DNA from 2 places in the Mesorhizobium sp. M0048 genome. Region 1 is predicted to be linked to the other one. Evidence: riboswitches for the same ligand, from Rfam matches in the RefSeq annotation. Region 1 holds a riboswitch; the other holds the start of a gene.
The links. Region 1 has a riboswitch for S-adenosylmethionine ahead of NKJ84_RS09100 (O-succinylhomoserine sulfhydrylase). Riboswitches for the same ligand answer to the same signal wherever they lie in the genome.

Region 1 (8,303 bases):
GGCTCTGGGCTACACTGTCGACCTGCAATACGCGCAGGACGACATTCCGAACCAGCTCAGCCAGCTGGAAAACGAAATCACCAAGGGCCCGAAGGCGCTGATCATCGCTTCGATCGACGGCACCACGATGGGCGATGCGCTGCAGAAGGCGAATGACGCAGGCGTCGTCGTCGTCGCTTACGACCGCCTGATCAAGAAGACGCCAAATGTCGATTACTACACCACCTTCGACAATTTCGGCGTCGGCGTCATCCAGGCAAAATCGCTGCTCAAGGGCCTCGGCTATCCCGAGAAGAAGGGTCCGTTCAACATCGAGCTGTTCGGCGGTTCGCCGGACGACAACAATGCGTTCTTCTTCTATAACGGCGCCATGTCGGTTCTTCAGCCGCTGATCGACGACAAGACCCTCGTCGTGAAGTCCGGCCAGATGGGCATGGACAAGGTCGGCACGCTGCGCTGGCTGGCGGCAACCGCCCAGGCCCGCATGGACAATCTGCTCTCCGCCAACTACTCGGACGGCAGCCGCGTCGATGGCGTGCTCTCGCCCTATGACGGCCTGTCGCGCGGCATCATCGCTTCGCTGCGTGCCGTAGGCTACGGCACTGCCGATCAGCCATGGCCGATCGTCACCGGACAGGACGCCGAGACCGCTTCGGTCAAGGCGATCATTGCCGGCGAACAGTATTCGACCGTGTTCAAGGACACCCGCGAACTCGCCAAGGCGACGGTCGAACTCGTCGACAAGGTGCTCTCGGGCGGCAAGCCGGAAGGCCTCGACACCACGACCTACAACAACGACGTCAAGGTCGTTCCCTCGATCCTGTTGACGCCGCATGACGTCGACAAGTCGAACTACCAGGCGCTGGTGGTCGACTCCGGCTACATCAAGGCCGAAGAACTGAAGTAATCGCGGTTACAAAGCCTGGGGTCCTGCGCAGGCAGGGCCCCTTTTCGTTGGCGAGCCAGCCCGGTATTGTTTGCGGACCTCGCAGGAGTGGTATTCTCAATGGCATCGACGATTTTGGAGATGCGCGACATCACCAAGACGTTTCCAGGCGTCAAGGCGCTGTCGAACGTCAAGCTCATGGTCGAGGAAGGCGAGATCCATGCCGTGGTCGGCGAGAACGGCGCCGGCAAGTCGACGCTGATGAAGGTGCTGTCGGGTGTGTATCCGTCCGGCACCTATGACGGCCAGATCATCTATCGCGGCGATGAGTGCCATTTTAAAGGCATCCATGACAGCGAGCGCAAGGGCATCGTCATCATCCACCAGGAGCTTGCGCTGGTGCCGATGCTGTCTATCGCCGAAAACATATTTCTCGGCAACGAGCAGGCCAGATACGGCGTCATCGACTGGAATGCCAACGAGACGCGCACCAGCGCCCTGCTCAAGAAGGTCGGCCTCAAGGAAGACCCCAACACGCTGATCACCAATATCGGCGTCGGCAAGCAGCAGCTGGTCGAGATCGCCAAGGCGCTCAGCAAGGAAGTGAAGCTGCTCATTCTGGACGAGCCGACGGCGAGCCTGTCCGAAAAGGACAGCCAGGCGCTGCTCGATCTGCTGCTCGAATTCAAGCGGCAGGGCATCACTTCGATCCTGATCTCCCACAAGCTCAACGAGGTGAACCGGGTCGCCGACAAGGTCACGATCATCCGTGACGGCCGGACCATCGAGACGTTGGCCAAGAAGGACATCTCGGAGGACCGCATCATCACGTCGATGGTCGGCCGTTCGCTCGACGACCGCTACCCGCCGCGAGAGCCGAAGATCGGTGAGACCGTTCTCGAAGTGAAAAACTGGTCGGTCTACCATCCCATCCATGCCGAGCGGCAGGTCATCAAGGGCATCAACCTCAACGCCCGCAAGGGCGAGGTGGTCGGCATTGCCGGGCTGATGGGCGCCGGCCGGACCGAGTTTGCCATGAGCCTGTTCGGCCGGTCCTATGGCCGTCGCATCACGGGCGAGGTGTTCCTTAACGGCAAGCCGATCGATGTCTCTTCGGTGAGCAAGGCGGTGGAACACGGCATCGCCTATGTTACGGAGGACCGCAAGACCTACGGTCTCAACTTGATCGACCATATCAAGCATAACATCACGCTGGCCAACCTGCCCGGCGTCTCGCGCCATGGCGTGATCGAGGATTTGCGCGAGCTTTCCGTCGCCAACGATTATCGCGGCAGGACCAATATCCGCGCCTCAAGCGTCTACCAGATGACCGGCAACCTTTCTGGCGGCAATCAGCAGAAGGTGGTGCTGTCGAAATGGCTGTTCGCCAATCCGGAAGTGCTGATCCTCGACGAGCCGACACGCGGTATCGATGTCGGCGCCAAATATGAAATCTATACGATCATCGCGCGTCTCGCCTCCGAGGGTAAGGCAATCATCGTCATCTCGTCGGAAATGCCCGAACTGCTCGGCATCACCGACCGCATCTACGTCATGAACGAAGGACGCATCGTCGGCGAAATGGCGGCGAGCGACGCCAGCCAGGAAAAGATCATGCGCGCCATCGTCCGTGGAGAAGGGAAAGCATCATGAGCACCGAAAGCGCTCCCGGGCCGCAAACCGGCGTCGCCCAGGATATACAACAGGCACCTCGCATTGCCGTCTCGGCGCTGGTCACCAATCTGCGCGAATACGGGTTGGTGCTGGCGTTGATCGCAATCATGGTGTTCTTCCAGTTCACCACGTCCGGAACGCTGTTCAAGCCGGTGAACCTCAGCAATCTCGTGCAGCAGAACAGCTTCATCATCGTGATGGCGCTGGGCATGCTTCTGGTGATCGTTTCGGGCCATATCGATCTCAGCGTCGGCTCAGTCGCCGGCTTCATCGGCGCACTGGCGGCGATGATGATGGTCATCTGGCCGCTTGGCCCATTGAGCAATCCGCTGGTGGTGTCGATCATCTGCCTGATCGTCGGTGGTGCGATCGGCGCGGCACAAGGCTACTGGATTGCCTATCACCGAATACCGAGCTTTATCGTCACGCTGGCGGGCATGCTGATCTTCCGCGGCATCTGCCAGGCGCTGCTCGGTGGCGGGTCTTCCGTGGGGCCGCTTCCAGTCGGCTTCAAGGCGCTCAGTTCCGGCTTCATTCCGGACCTGATCGGCCCATTGACACTGATACCGCCAACCGTGAACGCCGCCGGCAAAACCATTGTCGGCAGCGGCCTCACGCTGCACCTGACGACGATCGTGATCGGCCTCGTCGCCGTGCTCGCCTATGCCTATTTCGGGCTCAGGGCACGGCGCACCCGCGAGAAGCATGGCTACGAAGCCGAGCCCTTCTCGCTGTTCGTCGTCAAGACCCTGGTGATCAGCGCGCTGGCGCTGTTTCTCGTTTACCAATTCGCCACCTATAGGGGCCTCCCCATCGTTCTCATGGTGATGGGTGTGCTGATCGCGTTGTTCGTCTTCGTTACCAAACGCATGACGATCGGCCGCCGCATCTATGCGATGGGCGGCAATGCCAAGGCAGCCCAGCTATCGGGCATCAAGACCGAACGGCTGACGTTGATGGTGTTCATCAATATGGGCGTGCTGTCGGCACTCGGCGGCCTGATTATCGCAGCGCGCCTGGGGCAGGCTGTGCCGGCGGCCGGCCTCGGCAGCGAGCTCGACGTCATCGCCGCGGTGTTCATCGGTGGCGCTTCGGCGATGGGCGGCGTCGGCCAGGTCATCGGCGCGGTGGTCGGCGGCTTCATCATGGGCGTCATGAACAACGGCATGTCGATCATGGGCGTCAATGTCGACTGGCAGCAGGTGGTCAAAGGCCTGGTGCTGCTCGGCGCCGTCGTCTTCGACGTCTACAACAAGAACAAGGCTTGAGAGGCAACCAGGAGGCATACGGGTCACATCGCGGCGCTGCCGGGCGGCGCAAAGAAGTCCCTCGAGGGACCTGATCCGCGAGCGCAATCCGGACGAAGAATTTCAATCGAGGCGCGGACAACGGTCCGAGCCGCGCCGGGCAGGGTTTGCCAAGAAAGGCACGCCAAGCCCGCAATTCAGAGAGGGTTACCATGCTGATCTCACAGATCCTCGACGACGCCGAGACGATCCGCGTCGTTGCCCGCAACGGCGGCAAGACCCGCGTCATCAACGGCGCGCGCAGCGTCTATTCGCTGGCGATGGAAGCCGCGCGCACCGGCAGCGGGCTTGTCGCCCTGATCGAGCGCAAGGGCTTCGGCGAAACCATCGATCTGGACGCAGCCTACAAGAAGGGACGACTGCTGTCGCCGATCAACCATCCCGATCCGGCGCATCTCCATCTCACCGGCACCGGGCTGACGCATCTCGGCTCCGCCGCGACCCGCGATTCCATGCACAAGAAGCTCAGCACGGACGGCGAGGAACAGCTGACCGATTCCATGAAGATGTTCCGCATGGGGCTTGAGGGTGGCAAGCCGGCGAAGGGCCAGATCGGCGTGCAGCCGGAATGGTTCTACAAGGGCAACGGCACTATGGCGGTGGCGCCCGGTGCGGCGCTTGTGTCGCCGGCCTTCGCCCAGGATGCCGGCGAGGAGCCGGAAATCGCCGGTATCTATGTGATCGGCGACGACGGCGCCCCATTCCGCGTCGGCTTCACCCTGTCGAACGAGTTTTCCGACCACGTCACCGAGCGTGTGAACTATCTCTTCCTCGCCCATTCCAAGCTGCGTAACGCTTCGTTCGGCCCGGAGATCCTGATCGGCGACCTGCCGTCCGATATCCGCGGCGCTTCACGCATCCTGCGCGACGGCAAGCTGCTTTGGGAAAAGCCGTTCCTGTCGGGCGAGGCGAACATGTCGCACACCATTGGCAATCTCGAGCATCACCACTTCAAATACTCGGCCTTCCGCCAGCCGGGTGATGTGCATGTACACATGTTCGGCACGGCAACACTGTCCTTCGCCGACGGCATCAGGACCGAGGCCGGTGACGTATTCGAAATCGAGGCGCAGGATTTCGGCCTGCCGCTGCGCAACCCGCTTGAAATCGAGCAGCCGGTGAAGGTGGCGGTGAAGGCGCTTTGAGGCGTCGATGACAGCGTGATCTCCCCCCTCGTGGGGGAGATTGGCAGTTCCAAACTCATCGCGCGGCGCGGAAATGCTTGGACAGTTTCAGGCCCTGCGCCTGATAGTTCGAGCCGAGATCTGTGCCGTAGAGCGCCTGCGGCCGTTTCAGCATGTGCTCGTAGACCAACCGTCCGACGATCTGGCCGTGGTCGAGGATGAACGGCACTTCGTGGCTACGCACCTCGAGCACCGCCCGGCTGCCGGTGCCGCCCGACGCCGAATGGCCGAAACCCGGGTCGAAGAAACCGGCATAATGGACGCGGAACTCGCCGACCAGCGGGTCGAAAGGCGTCATTTCGGCGGCGTAGAGTGGCGGCACATGGACCGCCTCGCGCGACACCAAGATGTAGAATTCGTCCGGATCGAGCACCAGCTCGCCGGCGCCGCTTTTGTAGAGCGGCTCCCAGAAATCGACGACATCCTGCGCGGCGCGCTTGTCGACGTCGACCAGGCCGGTGTGGTGCTTGCCGCGATAGCCGACCAGCCCGTCCTTGTCGCCGTCGAGATCGATCGACAGCGCGATTCCGCCGCCTGAGATGTTGGGTGGTTCGGTGGCGACCAACATTTCGGCGCGGTGCAACTCGTGCAGCTCGCTTTCCGACAAGAGCGCATTGCCGGTGCGGAACCTGATCTGCGACAGCCGCGAGCCGGTCCGCACGATGATCGGGAAAGTGCGCGGGCTGACCTCCAGATAGAGCGGGCCTTCATAGCCAGCGGCGATCTTGTCGAACTCGTGGCCACGGTCGGTCATTACGCGGGTGAAGATATCGAGCCGTCCGGTCGAGCTTTTCGGGTTGGCGGAGGCGGAAATATGGGCGGGCAGCGCCAGGCTTTCGAGCAGCGGCACGATGTAGACGCAGCCGGTTTCCAGCACCGCACCTTCGGCGAGGTTGATCTCGTGCAGCTTCAGCCGGTCGAGCTTGTCGACAACCCTGTGGTCCGGGCCGGGCAAGAAGGAAGCACGCACTCGCCAGGCCTTGTCGCCGAGCCTGAGGTCAAGGCTGGCCGGCTGGATCTGATCGGCATCGAGCATGCGCGGCGATTTCAGCGCGCCCGTCTGGAACAGCTCGGAAATATGCTGATCGGGAAGAATGCCTGTCTGCCGCAAGGGTCTGGCTCCGTTCGAAGGCCGGGCGAGGTCTTGTTCTGTCGCAGGTCCGACCGTGGACGCCTTTGGCACCTGCTTGGTACAACCCTCTTAATCATGCCGGCAATTGACGCAAGCGTGGCGCGGGTCTAAAGCTCGTTATCCCGTGGTGATTTGGCCGGTCGGCTTGCAGCCACGTTAAACAAGTCGCTAAAGGACCGTCGGCCGCAAGGCCATATGGACCGGTTGCGACTTTCGCGGCCGGTTTTTTGTTGTTTGGACCAATTTTGGTGTTTGGATGGAATGATGACCAAGAAGCGCGACTGGAAGCCTCAGACCGCACTCGTGCATGCCGGGACGCTGCGTTCCGGCTTCGGCGAGACCTCCGAGGCGATGTATCTCACCCAAGGCTATGTCTACGAGACGGCGCAAGCGGCGGAGGCCCGCTTCAAGGGCGAGGAGCCGGGCTTCATCTATTCGCGCTATGCCAATCCGACGGTCGACATGTTTGAGAAACGCATGTGCGCGCTGGAAGGAGCCGAGGACGCGCGCGCGACGGCATCCGGCATGGCGGCGGTGACGGCAGCACTGCTGTGTAGCGCCAAGGCGGGCGACCATATCGTGGCGGCGCGCGCGCTGTTCGGCTCCTGCCGCTGGGTGATCGAGACGCTGGCGCCGAAATACGGCATTGAGGCAACGCTGGTCGACGGCACCGACATCGCCAATTGGGAAAAGGCGGTCAAGCCAAACACCAAACTGTTTTTCCTGGAAAGCCCTACCAATCCAACGCTGGAGGTAGTCGACATTGCCGCCGTCGCGGCACTTGCCAATTCGATCGGCGCCAGGCTGATCGTCGATAATGTCTTCGCTACGCCCTTGCAGCAGAAACCCCTGCAGCTCGGCGCCCACATCGTCGTCTATTCGGCCACGAAGCATATTGACGGCCAGGGGCGTTGTCTTGGCGGCATCGTTCTGTCGGACAAGAAATGGATCGACGAGAATCTGCATGACTATTTCCGCCACACCGGCCCCAGCCTCTCGCCCTTCAATGCCTGGACGCTGCTGAAAGGCCTGGAGACGCTGCCGCTACGCGTACGCCAGCAGACGGAAAGTGCCGGCCGCATCGCGGATTTCCTGGCCGAGCGCCCGCAAATCGCCCGCGTCATCTATCCCGGCCGCGCCGACCACCCGCAAGCGGCCGTGGTCAAGAAGCAGATGTCAGGCGGCTCGACGCTGATTTGCTTCGATGTGAAGGGCGGCAAGCAGGCGGCCTTTGCCTTCCAGAACGCACTCGACGTCGTGCTGATTTCCAACAATCTCGGCGACGCCAAGAGCCTGATCACCCATCCGGCGACGACCACACACAAGAACTTGACTGATGAAGCCCGCGCCGAGCTCGGCATCGGACCGGGAACGCTCAGGCTGTCAGTCGGCCTTGAGGACGCCGACGACCTGCTCGAAGACATCGAGCAGGCACTGAGAGTTGCCGGATAAGGGCGGGCCGAACAGAGGCAGCGGGGACGTGCCGATCAGGCGCCGGACGGGGTCTCTTCCAGCTCCGCGACAGTCTTTGTCTGGATAGTCATCACGTTGCCGCGCCAGTCGACGGCGCCGCTCAGCCATCCGCGCGCCCAAATGGCGGGAAGCATCAGGTCTCGTGCCATCATCGCCGGGATCGTGCGCGGCGACAGGTGCCATCCCTTGGCCGAGGCCAAGGCGCATTCCGGCAGGTAGGCCGCGACCAGCACGGCGATGGCGGTTGCCGGCAGGCTGACGCCGGCGTCAGCCGCAGCGATCAGTGCAAGCACTAGCGGCGGTGCCGCGCCGATCAGGATTTCGGGGGCAAAGAACAGTGCAAAGGTGACGCGGCGCAGCCGCGCCCAGCGCGCCTGCCGTGACCAGATCTCGCCAAGCGTGCGCCGGCCGAGCGGCTGTTCGAAGGGAGAGGCGACAAGATTGACCCGCAGTCCGAGCCCATTGACCAGCTTGGTCGCGGCGGCGTCCTCGGCGATCTCGGCGGCAAGCGCGCGGATGCCGCCATTGGCATCGAGCATTGGCTTGTTCCACAACATGCTCTTACCCTGGGCGAAGCCGAGGCCGAGCGCCTCTCCAGCGTACTGCCAGCGTGCCTGCAGCGTGTTGAGAAAGGCGCATTCGACCTC
Region 2 (8,303 bases), on a different contig from region 1:
TTCCCGACGCCGCGATCCTCAATATCGGCCGCGGCCAGCACAATGCCCGCTTCTTCCGGCGGGCTTTGACCATCGTCAAAGATGCCGGCCAACCGCCACTCAAGCCGGCCCGTATCAGGGCAGGTGCCATCGAACCGCCCCCGGCGATCGCCTCGGCTGGCCGAAAGAAATAGAAGGCAAGCTTTATTTCGCCGCGATCGCGGCGAAAAACTGTCGCGATCGTTTCAGATGGGAACGTTCCGATCGGCCATGCTTGACGCTCTCGCCCTGCTCGCCTGCCTTGCCTGCACCCCGGCGGCACCTGCGGCCGCGCCGGCCAATCCAATTGCCGTCGATGTCGAGCTGGTGCTGGCCGTCGACATCTCGCAGTCAATGGATGAAAGGGAGTTTGCCCTGCAGCGCGCCGGCTATGTCGCGGCGCTGCGCCACCCCGACTTCATCAACGCCGTGCGTGCCGGCACCTTCGGCCGCATCGCCATCGCCTATTTCGAATGGGCCGGCACCGTCCGCGACGATGCGGTCATTGCCTGGCAGGTCGTCGACAGCAAGGAGAGCGCCAACGCTTTCGCCGACAAGATCGCGGCCCGCCCGTTCAGGAGCTTTCGCGGCACCTCGATTTCCGGTGCTGTGGCTTTCGGCGCCGAGCTTTTCAACGGCACGGCCTTCACCGGCAAACGCCGCGTCATCGACGTCTCGGGGGACGGCCCAAACAACACCGGCTTGCCGGTCACAACGGAGCGCGATGCGGCGCTGGCGAAGGGCATCGTCATCAACGGGCTGCCGATCCTGATCAGCCCGTCACCCACCTTCAGCCATCTCGACCGGTATTATGCCGAATGCGTCACCGGCGGGCCGGGCTCGTTCGTGCTGCCGATCTATGCTGCTTCCGAATTCGCCACCGCCACTCGCCGCAAACTGATCCTCGAGGTCAGCGGCATCGAGTATCCCAAGCTGGATCCGAGGACGATCCGCATCGACGCACCGATCGACTGCCTGCAAGGCGAGCGCGACCGAAGGTTTTTCTCGGACCCGTATTTCCCGGAACTTGACCGATAAGGCTGGCCCAGGGGTAGGTTAGGCTGGTGGCAGGCCGAAGACCGGGAACAGAGATGGCCCGAGCGGCCCTATGAAGATCGTCAAGGAAGCGATCCCGCCCTCGGCTGCGTCGAACACATGCAGGGAATGGGCCCGCCATTCAGGGCCATCGTGGCTGCGGGAATAAACCCCGACCGCCGGCTGGGCATTGGCCCGAGTGGCCAGCGTGCGGAAGCCGCCAAACCTCGGCCAGACGGTCTCGAAAAAACCGCGGATCGCTTCGCGGCCTTGATACCATTCGCGCCAAGGCGGCATTGTGTAGATGGCGTCCTCACGCAGCAGCTCGATCAAGCTGTCGAGATTGGCGGCCTGCCAGGCCTGCATGTAACGTTCGAGCAGCAGGCCTTCTTCGGGGCTGGGTCGTGATCGGCTGGCCGGCCGTCCCTGAGGATAGCGCGCCGCCAGCGTTGCGCGGGCGCGCTGCAACGCGCTGTTGATCGAAGCCGTCGATCCACCCAGCAAACGCGCCGTCTCGACAGCCGACCATCCCAGGACGTCGGCAAGCAGCAGCGCGGCGCGCTGCCTGGGTGGCAGATCCTGGATCGCGGCGACGAAGGCGAGCTGGACGGCCTCGCGGCTCTCGTAACGGGCTTCCGGACCTGGCTCGCTGCCGGCAATGTCTGGAAGCTCGGCGTCGGGGTAGGGCTCCAGCCAGGCGATGTCGGCTACGGGCCCGCCTATGGCCGCCCCGTGCGAGGGCGGCCGTCCGGGTTCCCGGAGAATGCGATGCGCCCTCGACCTCGCCTTGATGGCGTTGAGGCAAGCGTTGGTCGCGATCATGTAGAGCCAACCACGAACCGAACCTCGCCCGTCGAACTCCGACCTGGCACGCCAGGCGCGAAGCAACGTGTCCTGGACGAGGTCGTCGGCCTCGTGCAGCGAACCCATCATGCGATAGCAATGCAGCTTGAGCTCGCGGCGATGGGCGGCCGTGACCTTCTCGAAGGCCAGCCGATCGAGGATCGGCTGGCGTGCTGGTTCCAGGGGTGGTTGAGCGTCTGTCATGCGGGCTGTGCGGTTACGAGTGAGCTTTGCATTACGCGCGCCTCAGGCGGCCGGTGCAAGCCCGCTACCGCTGACCATGAAGGAACTGCCTTGCGGCTGGCCGGTGGCGAGCGCGACCACCGCCCGTCCGACGTCGGCCGGGGTTTGCATGTCGGTCATGGCGGCGATGAAGTCCGCCGGCTGGATGCCCATATAGGCAGCGACGCTGTCGACGCCGGCCTTGCCCACGCCGGTTTCCGGCATGATGCGCATCGGCGCGAGCGCCATGAAGCGAAGGCCGAGGCCGAGCCGGTCGGCCTCCTTCTGGCTATGACCGGCCAGGAACATCTGCATGCGTTTTGCGCCGGCATAGCCGCCGGCATTCGGTGGCCCGCCGGTTAAGGCCGCGCCGCTGGAGATCAGAACGATCCGGGTTCCCGGCTTGAGCGGACGCCGCAGAGCGGCCCGGCAAAACAGGAACGATGCCTTGACGTCCGTGTCCCAATTTGCCGAGAACGCCTTCCAGTTCTGTTCGTGCACCGGCGCGGAAGGGGCCAGCGCGCCTGCGCAGATCACCAGCACGTCCGGCTCAAGCGCGGCGAAGACCTTGTCGGGGGCGGAGTCCACCGTCGCATCGACGGCGAGCGTCGTCACGCCCGAGACCTCCCAGGCAAATTGCGCCAGGGCTTGTTTCCCGCGGGCGACGGCCAGCACCGTCGCTCTCTCCTTGAGGGCGGCCTCCGCGATGGAGCGGCCGACCCCACGGCTGCCTCCTACGACTACAACATTCTGACCTTGCAACGATCCCATGGATCACCTCTCTGTTCCCGGCCGCCGGACCATCCAGGCGCGCTCATCGATAAGGACAGCGCAGGCGTGCGGAAATCATCGGCGCCAGGCGGAAATATTTTTCAGGTGACAGCAGGGCTCGCCCACGGCCCTGTTCGGAGCAGCAACGGCAGAGGCGCGTCGGTTTTGTATTCAGTGTCATTACCGCGGCGGTAATCGACCAGTGTGCAAGGTCTCGGCAAACTGCTCCCATCAAGCCGGTTGTCCGGCTTCGACCACCAGGGGAGTACAGCCATGACCGCCTAGGCCGTCGCCCATATACGCCAGGTCACGCCGGGGCCGCAGATCATCGAGTACCTGCACAAGATCGATGCGACGCTGGAGCCGTTTGGCGGGCGCTTCATCGTGCATGGCAGCGAGGCAGAAGTCGTTGAAAACACCTGGCCGGGCCACCTCGTCATGATCGAATTTCCAGACATGCAGCAGGCGCGCGCATGGTACCGCTCGCCCGCCTATCAGGAGATATTGCCGCTGCGCACCGAGAATTCTCAGTCCGACGTGGTCCTGGTCGATGGCGTCCAGCACCCGCACAAGGCCACCGACGTTCTCGAATAAGGGGACGATCTGCGACGATTGGCTCTTATCGTTTCAGCAGAAACACCGCCTGCTGGCCGAAAAAATTCCAGAACCACCACGGCATCGAGAAGCCGATCCGCTGGCCATTGGCGTCGAGCGCGGTCGCCTTTTCCACGGTCGCGCCAAGCTCGTCGCACAGATTGACGAAATCGCGAATGGTGCAGAAATGGATGTTGGGGGTGTCATACCAGGAATAGGGCAGGTCCTTGGTCACCGGCATGCGGCCGTTGAACAGTAGCGAAAAGCGCACCCGCCAGTGGCCGAAATTCGGGAATGAGACGATGGCGCGGTTGCCGATCCTGAGCAGTTCGTCGAGCACCAATTTCGGATTGCGGGTCGCCTGCAAGGTCTGCGACAAGACGACGAAGTCGAAGCCCTTATTGGGATAGAATTGGAGATCCTTGTCGGCATCGCCCTGGATGACCGACAGGCCGCGCGCCACGCATTCGTTGACGCCGCGCTGCGACAGTTCCAGCCCGCGACCGTCGACCTTCTTGGTCGCCTGCAGCAATTCGAGCAGCAGGCCGTCGCCGGAACCGACGTCCAGCACCCGCGACTGCGGCGGGATGAGATCGGCGACGACCTCGAGGTCGACGCGCTGGGCGCGGTTGACGCTCATGGGCTCGTCACTTGCCTGGCGCGTGATCCTGATCCGAAAAGTCTGCAACTTTTCGGGGTCATGCGCTGATGCCTGGCGCATGATCCTGATCCGAACAGCCTGCAACCTTTCAGGGTCATGCGCCGAGCCCTCTGGCCCGCGCCGCCGAGGCGATGAAGCCTTTGATGGCGGCGAACAGTTCCGGCTCGTCGAGCAGGAAGGCGTCGTGGCCACGGTCGGTTTCGATCTCGACGAACGATACCGAGGCGCCGGCCGCGTTCAGCGCGTGCACGACCGAGCGGCTCTCCTCGGTCGGGAACAGCCAGTCGCTGGTGAAAGAAACCAGGCAGAAGCGCGTCTTGGTGCCGGCGAAGGCATCGGCCAGCCGGCCGCCATGGTCGGCGGCGAGATCGAAATAGTCCATCGCCCGCGTCATGTAGAGATAGGAGTTGGCATCGAAGCGATCGACGAAGGTCATGCCCTGATGGCGCAGATAGCTCTCGATCTGGAAGTCGGCATCGAAGCCGAAGGTCAGGGCTTCGCGATCCTGCAGGTTGCGGCCGAACTTGCGGTGCAGCGCTGCTTCCGACAGATAGGTGATGTGAGCCGCCATGCGCGCCACCGCCAGCCCCTTTTCCGGCCGCTTGCCGTGCTCGAAATATTTGCCGCCATGCCAGTCCGGGTCGGCCATCACTGCCTGCCTGCCGACCTCGTGGAAAGCGATGTTCTGCGAGGAATGGCGGGCGCCGGTGGCGATCGGCAGCGCGGAGAAAACGCGCTCGGGATAGCTCGAGGCCCATTGCAGCACCTGCATGCCGCCCATCGAGCCGCCCAGCACGCTGAACAGCTGTTCGATGCCGAAATGCTCGACCAGCATCAGCTGCGCGCGCACCATGTCGCGGATGGTGATGATCGGCAGGTCGAGCCCGTAGGGCTTGGCGGTGGCGGGATTGGTCGAGGCGGGGCCGGTGGAGCCGAGACAGCCGCCGATGACGTTGGACGAGATAACGAAGAAACGATCGGTGTCGATGATCTTGCCGGGGCCGATCAGCACTTCCCACCAGCCCGGCTTGCCGGTCACGGGATTGGTGTTGGCGACATGCTGGTCGCCGGTCAGCGCATGGCAGACGAGGATGGCGTTGGAGCGCTCGTCGTTGAGCGTGCCATAGGTCTGGTAGGCGATCTGGAACGGCGACAGCAGCGTGCCGGCGTCGAGCTTGAGCGGCTTGTCGGCGCCGAAACGCAACACCGGGCTCGACGGCTGGTCGGCCTCGTTGTTGGTTTTTCGCGCGCGCAAAGCGACCATCACATCTCCTTGCCCGGCCTTCAGTTGTCCACCGGTCTGGGCAACAGCCAGTCAGGGCAACAAAAAACCGGCCATGCCTTCGCAAAGCCGGTTACAAGATGCAAACGGCCCTTTAGCAAGTTGTTTAACGTGGCTGCAAGCCGACCGGCCAAATCACCACGGAACTGTCGATGCTCTTCTATGACTCGCGCGTGGGTTCGTCAACGGCAAGTTCTTGATCCCGAATTGCCGCCCCTCGACATTCCGGGCCACGGCTTGTATTTCCGCTGCGGCTTCCGGATGGAGGCATCCTCGACGGATTTCATGGAATGAGCCAGACACCGGATCAGACACGTCCAAGGCCCCGCGCCGGCATCATGGATATCGAAGCCTATGTGCCCGGCAAGAGCACGGCGCCTGAAGGTGTCGCCAAGGTCCATAAATTGTCGGCGAACGAGAACCCGCTCGGCCCTTCGCCAAAGGCGATAGAGGCCGCGCGCGCGGTCGCCGACAAGCTCGCGGTCTATCCCGACGGCAGCGCCAGGCGCCTGAGGGAAGCGATCGCCGAGGTGCACGGGCTCAACCCGGCGAACATCGTCTGCTCCAACGGCTCCGACGAGATTCTGGGCCTGCTGGCGCAGACCTACCTCGCGCCTGGCGACGAAGCCATCATCACCGAACACGGCTTCATGGTCTACAAGATCTACATACAATCGGCCGGTGCCGTCCCGGTTACGGTCAAGGAGACCGATGAACGCGCCGACATCGATGCGATCCTCGCCGCGGTGACGCCGCGCACCAGGATCATCTTCCTTGCCAATCCCAACAATCCAACCGGCACCTACGTGCCGTTCCAGGAGGTGCGCCGCCTGCATGCCGGCCTGCCGCGAAACGTGCTTCTGGTGCTGGATGCAGCTTACGCCGAATATGTCCGGCGCAACGACTATGAAGCCGGCGTCGAGTTGGTGGGCAGCGCGGAAAACGTGGTCATGACCCGCACTTTCTCCAAATTGGGCCTAGGCGGGGCGCGGATCGGCTGGATGTATGCGCCAATGCATATCATCGACGCGATCAACCGCGTGCGCGGGCCTTTCAACGTCAATGCGACTGCTATCGAGGCCGGTATCGCGGCGATCCGCGACCGCGTCCATATCGAGCGCAGCGTGGCGCATAACGAGACCTGGCTGGCATGGCTGACCGAGCAACTAAGCGGGCTTGGGCTGCGGGTGACACCGAGCGTCGGCAATTTCATCCTTATCCACTTTCCCGAGGACAAAAAGCATTCGGCGGCGGCTGCCGACGACTACCTCAGTGCGCGCGGCTACATATTGAGGCGCGTTTCCGGCTACGGCTTTCCGAACGCGCTGCGCATGAGCATCGGCACCGAAGAGGCCAATTGCGGCGTTGTCGCCGCACTCGCGACATTCCTGAAAAGCTAGAACACCATGACCTCACCGATGTTCGAAAAGATCGCGCTGGTCGGCATCGGCCTGATCGGCTCGTCGCTGGCCCGCGTCATCCGCCGTGAGGGCCTCGCCGGCCAAGTCGCGATTTCGACGCGCAGCGAAGCGACGCTGGCGCGGGCGAGCCTACTCGCCCTCGGCGACACCTACACGACGGATGCGAAAGAGGCGGTTCGCGATGCCGATCTGGTCGTCGTTTCGGTGCCGGTCGGCTCTTCGGGTACCGTCGCCGCAGAGATCGCACCGGCGTTGAAAAAAGGCGCCATCCTCACCGATGTCGGCTCGACCAAAGCATCGGTGATCGCGCAGATGCAGCCGCATGTGCCTGATGGCGTGCACTTCATTCCCGGCCATCCTTTGGCCGGCACCGAAAAGTCGGGACCGGATGCCGGTTTTGCCGAACTGTTCGAGAACCGCTGGTGCATCTTCACGCCGCTGCCCGGCACCGATCCCGCGGCACTGGAAAGGCTCTCGGAATTCTGGCGCCGCTGCGGCTCCAACATCGACACGATGGACCCGCAGCATCACGACATGACGCTGGCCATCGTTTCGCATCTGCCGCACATCATCGCCTATAACATCGTCGGTACCGCCGACGATCTGGAGTCGGTGACCAAGTCCGAGGTCATCAAATACTCGGCTTCCGGCTTTCGCGACTTCACCCGTCTCGCCGCGTCCGACCCGACCATGTGGCGTGACGTCTGCCTGCACAACAAGGATGCCATCCTCGAAATGCTGGCGCGATTCTCGGAAGATCTGTCCTCGCTGCAGCGGGCGATCCGCTGGGGCGACGGCGAAAAGCTGTTCGACCTGTTCACCCGCACCCGCGCCGTCCGCCGCTCGATCATCGAGGCCGGCCAGGACATCGACGTACCGGATTTCGGTCGCCAGGCAGTCGAACACCCGCCGAAGGGATAAGCCGCGGCAGGCCGATCGCAGGCCAGACAGGCTTGGAGCGGTTTATCGTTTCACGGAAACGCCGAACCGCTCTGTCTCTTTGTTTTCTGCGCAATTCCGGACGGAAGACCGTTCACACTTTTCCTGGAATTACTCTAATCGAGCGGCTTGATCTTGCCGAGCGGGATGAAGCCAAGCGAGGCCTTGCCCTTGACGATCTTCAGCGGCATCGACGGCTGGTTGCCGAGCATCGCCAGTCCGGCAAAGCCGGTTTGGATCTCTTTCTTCTGCTCGGGGATGGCGGTGGCAAGGATCGCCGCCACGGCCTTTGGATCATTGAGCTTGATCATCAAGTCGGCATTTATGAGACCGTCGTCATCGACCGACAGCGGTCCGGAAACGGTGACGCGCGCAGTTCCGGACGACAGATCGAGCTCGTGGATTTCGGCCGCGAGGCCGCGCAGGCTCTTCGAGTTTGCCTTGATCAGCGTCACGCCGTTCTTCAGCGTCACATCGCCGCTGCCATCGAGCGGCGGCAAGACGCGCCCGTCGATGG

Region 2: it holds a riboswitch for S-adenosylmethionine, as region 1 does, so the genes downstream of both, metX (homoserine O-acetyltransferase MetX) here and NKJ84_RS09100 (O-succinylhomoserine sulfhydrylase) in region 1, are expected to answer to the same signal.

What each region holds. Positions count from the first base shown of each region.
Region 1 covers NZ_JAMYUV010000006.1:197,894-206,196, reverse strand. The annotation lists gene chvE (multiple monosaccharide ABC transporter substrate-binding protein) at 1-907, shown strand, start outside; gene mmsA (multiple monosaccharide ABC transporter ATP-binding protein) at 1,007-2,539, shown strand; gene mmsB (multiple monosaccharide ABC transporter permease) at 2,536-3,828, shown strand; gene araD1 (AraD1 family protein) at 4,020-5,012, shown strand; gene NKJ84_RS09105 (2'-deoxycytidine 5'-triphosphate deaminase) at 5,068-6,162, opposite strand; SAM riboswitch at 6,298-6,375, shown strand; gene NKJ84_RS09100 (O-succinylhomoserine sulfhydrylase) at 6,445-7,635, shown strand; gene NKJ84_RS09095 (ceramide glucosyltransferase) at 7,671-8,303, opposite strand, start outside.
Region 2 covers NZ_JAMYUV010000001.1:330,521-338,823, forward strand. The annotation lists gene NKJ84_RS01765 (ABC transporter ATP-binding protein/permease) at 1-173, shown strand, start outside; gene NKJ84_RS01770 (DUF1194 domain-containing protein) at 250-1,056, shown strand; gene NKJ84_RS01775 (RNA polymerase subunit sigma-70) at 1,075-2,100, opposite strand; gene NKJ84_RS01780 (SDR family NAD(P)-dependent oxidoreductase) at 2,143-2,889, opposite strand; gene NKJ84_RS01785 (DUF1330 domain-containing protein) at 3,235-3,483, shown strand; gene metW (methionine biosynthesis protein MetW) at 3,509-4,123, opposite strand; gene metX (homoserine O-acetyltransferase MetX) at 4,239-5,408, opposite strand; SAM riboswitch at 5,501-5,578, opposite strand; gene hisC (histidinol-phosphate transaminase) at 5,717-6,826, shown strand; gene NKJ84_RS01805 (prephenate/arogenate dehydrogenase family protein) at 6,833-7,768, shown strand; gene NKJ84_RS01810 (DUF2125 domain-containing protein) at 7,903-8,303, opposite strand, start outside.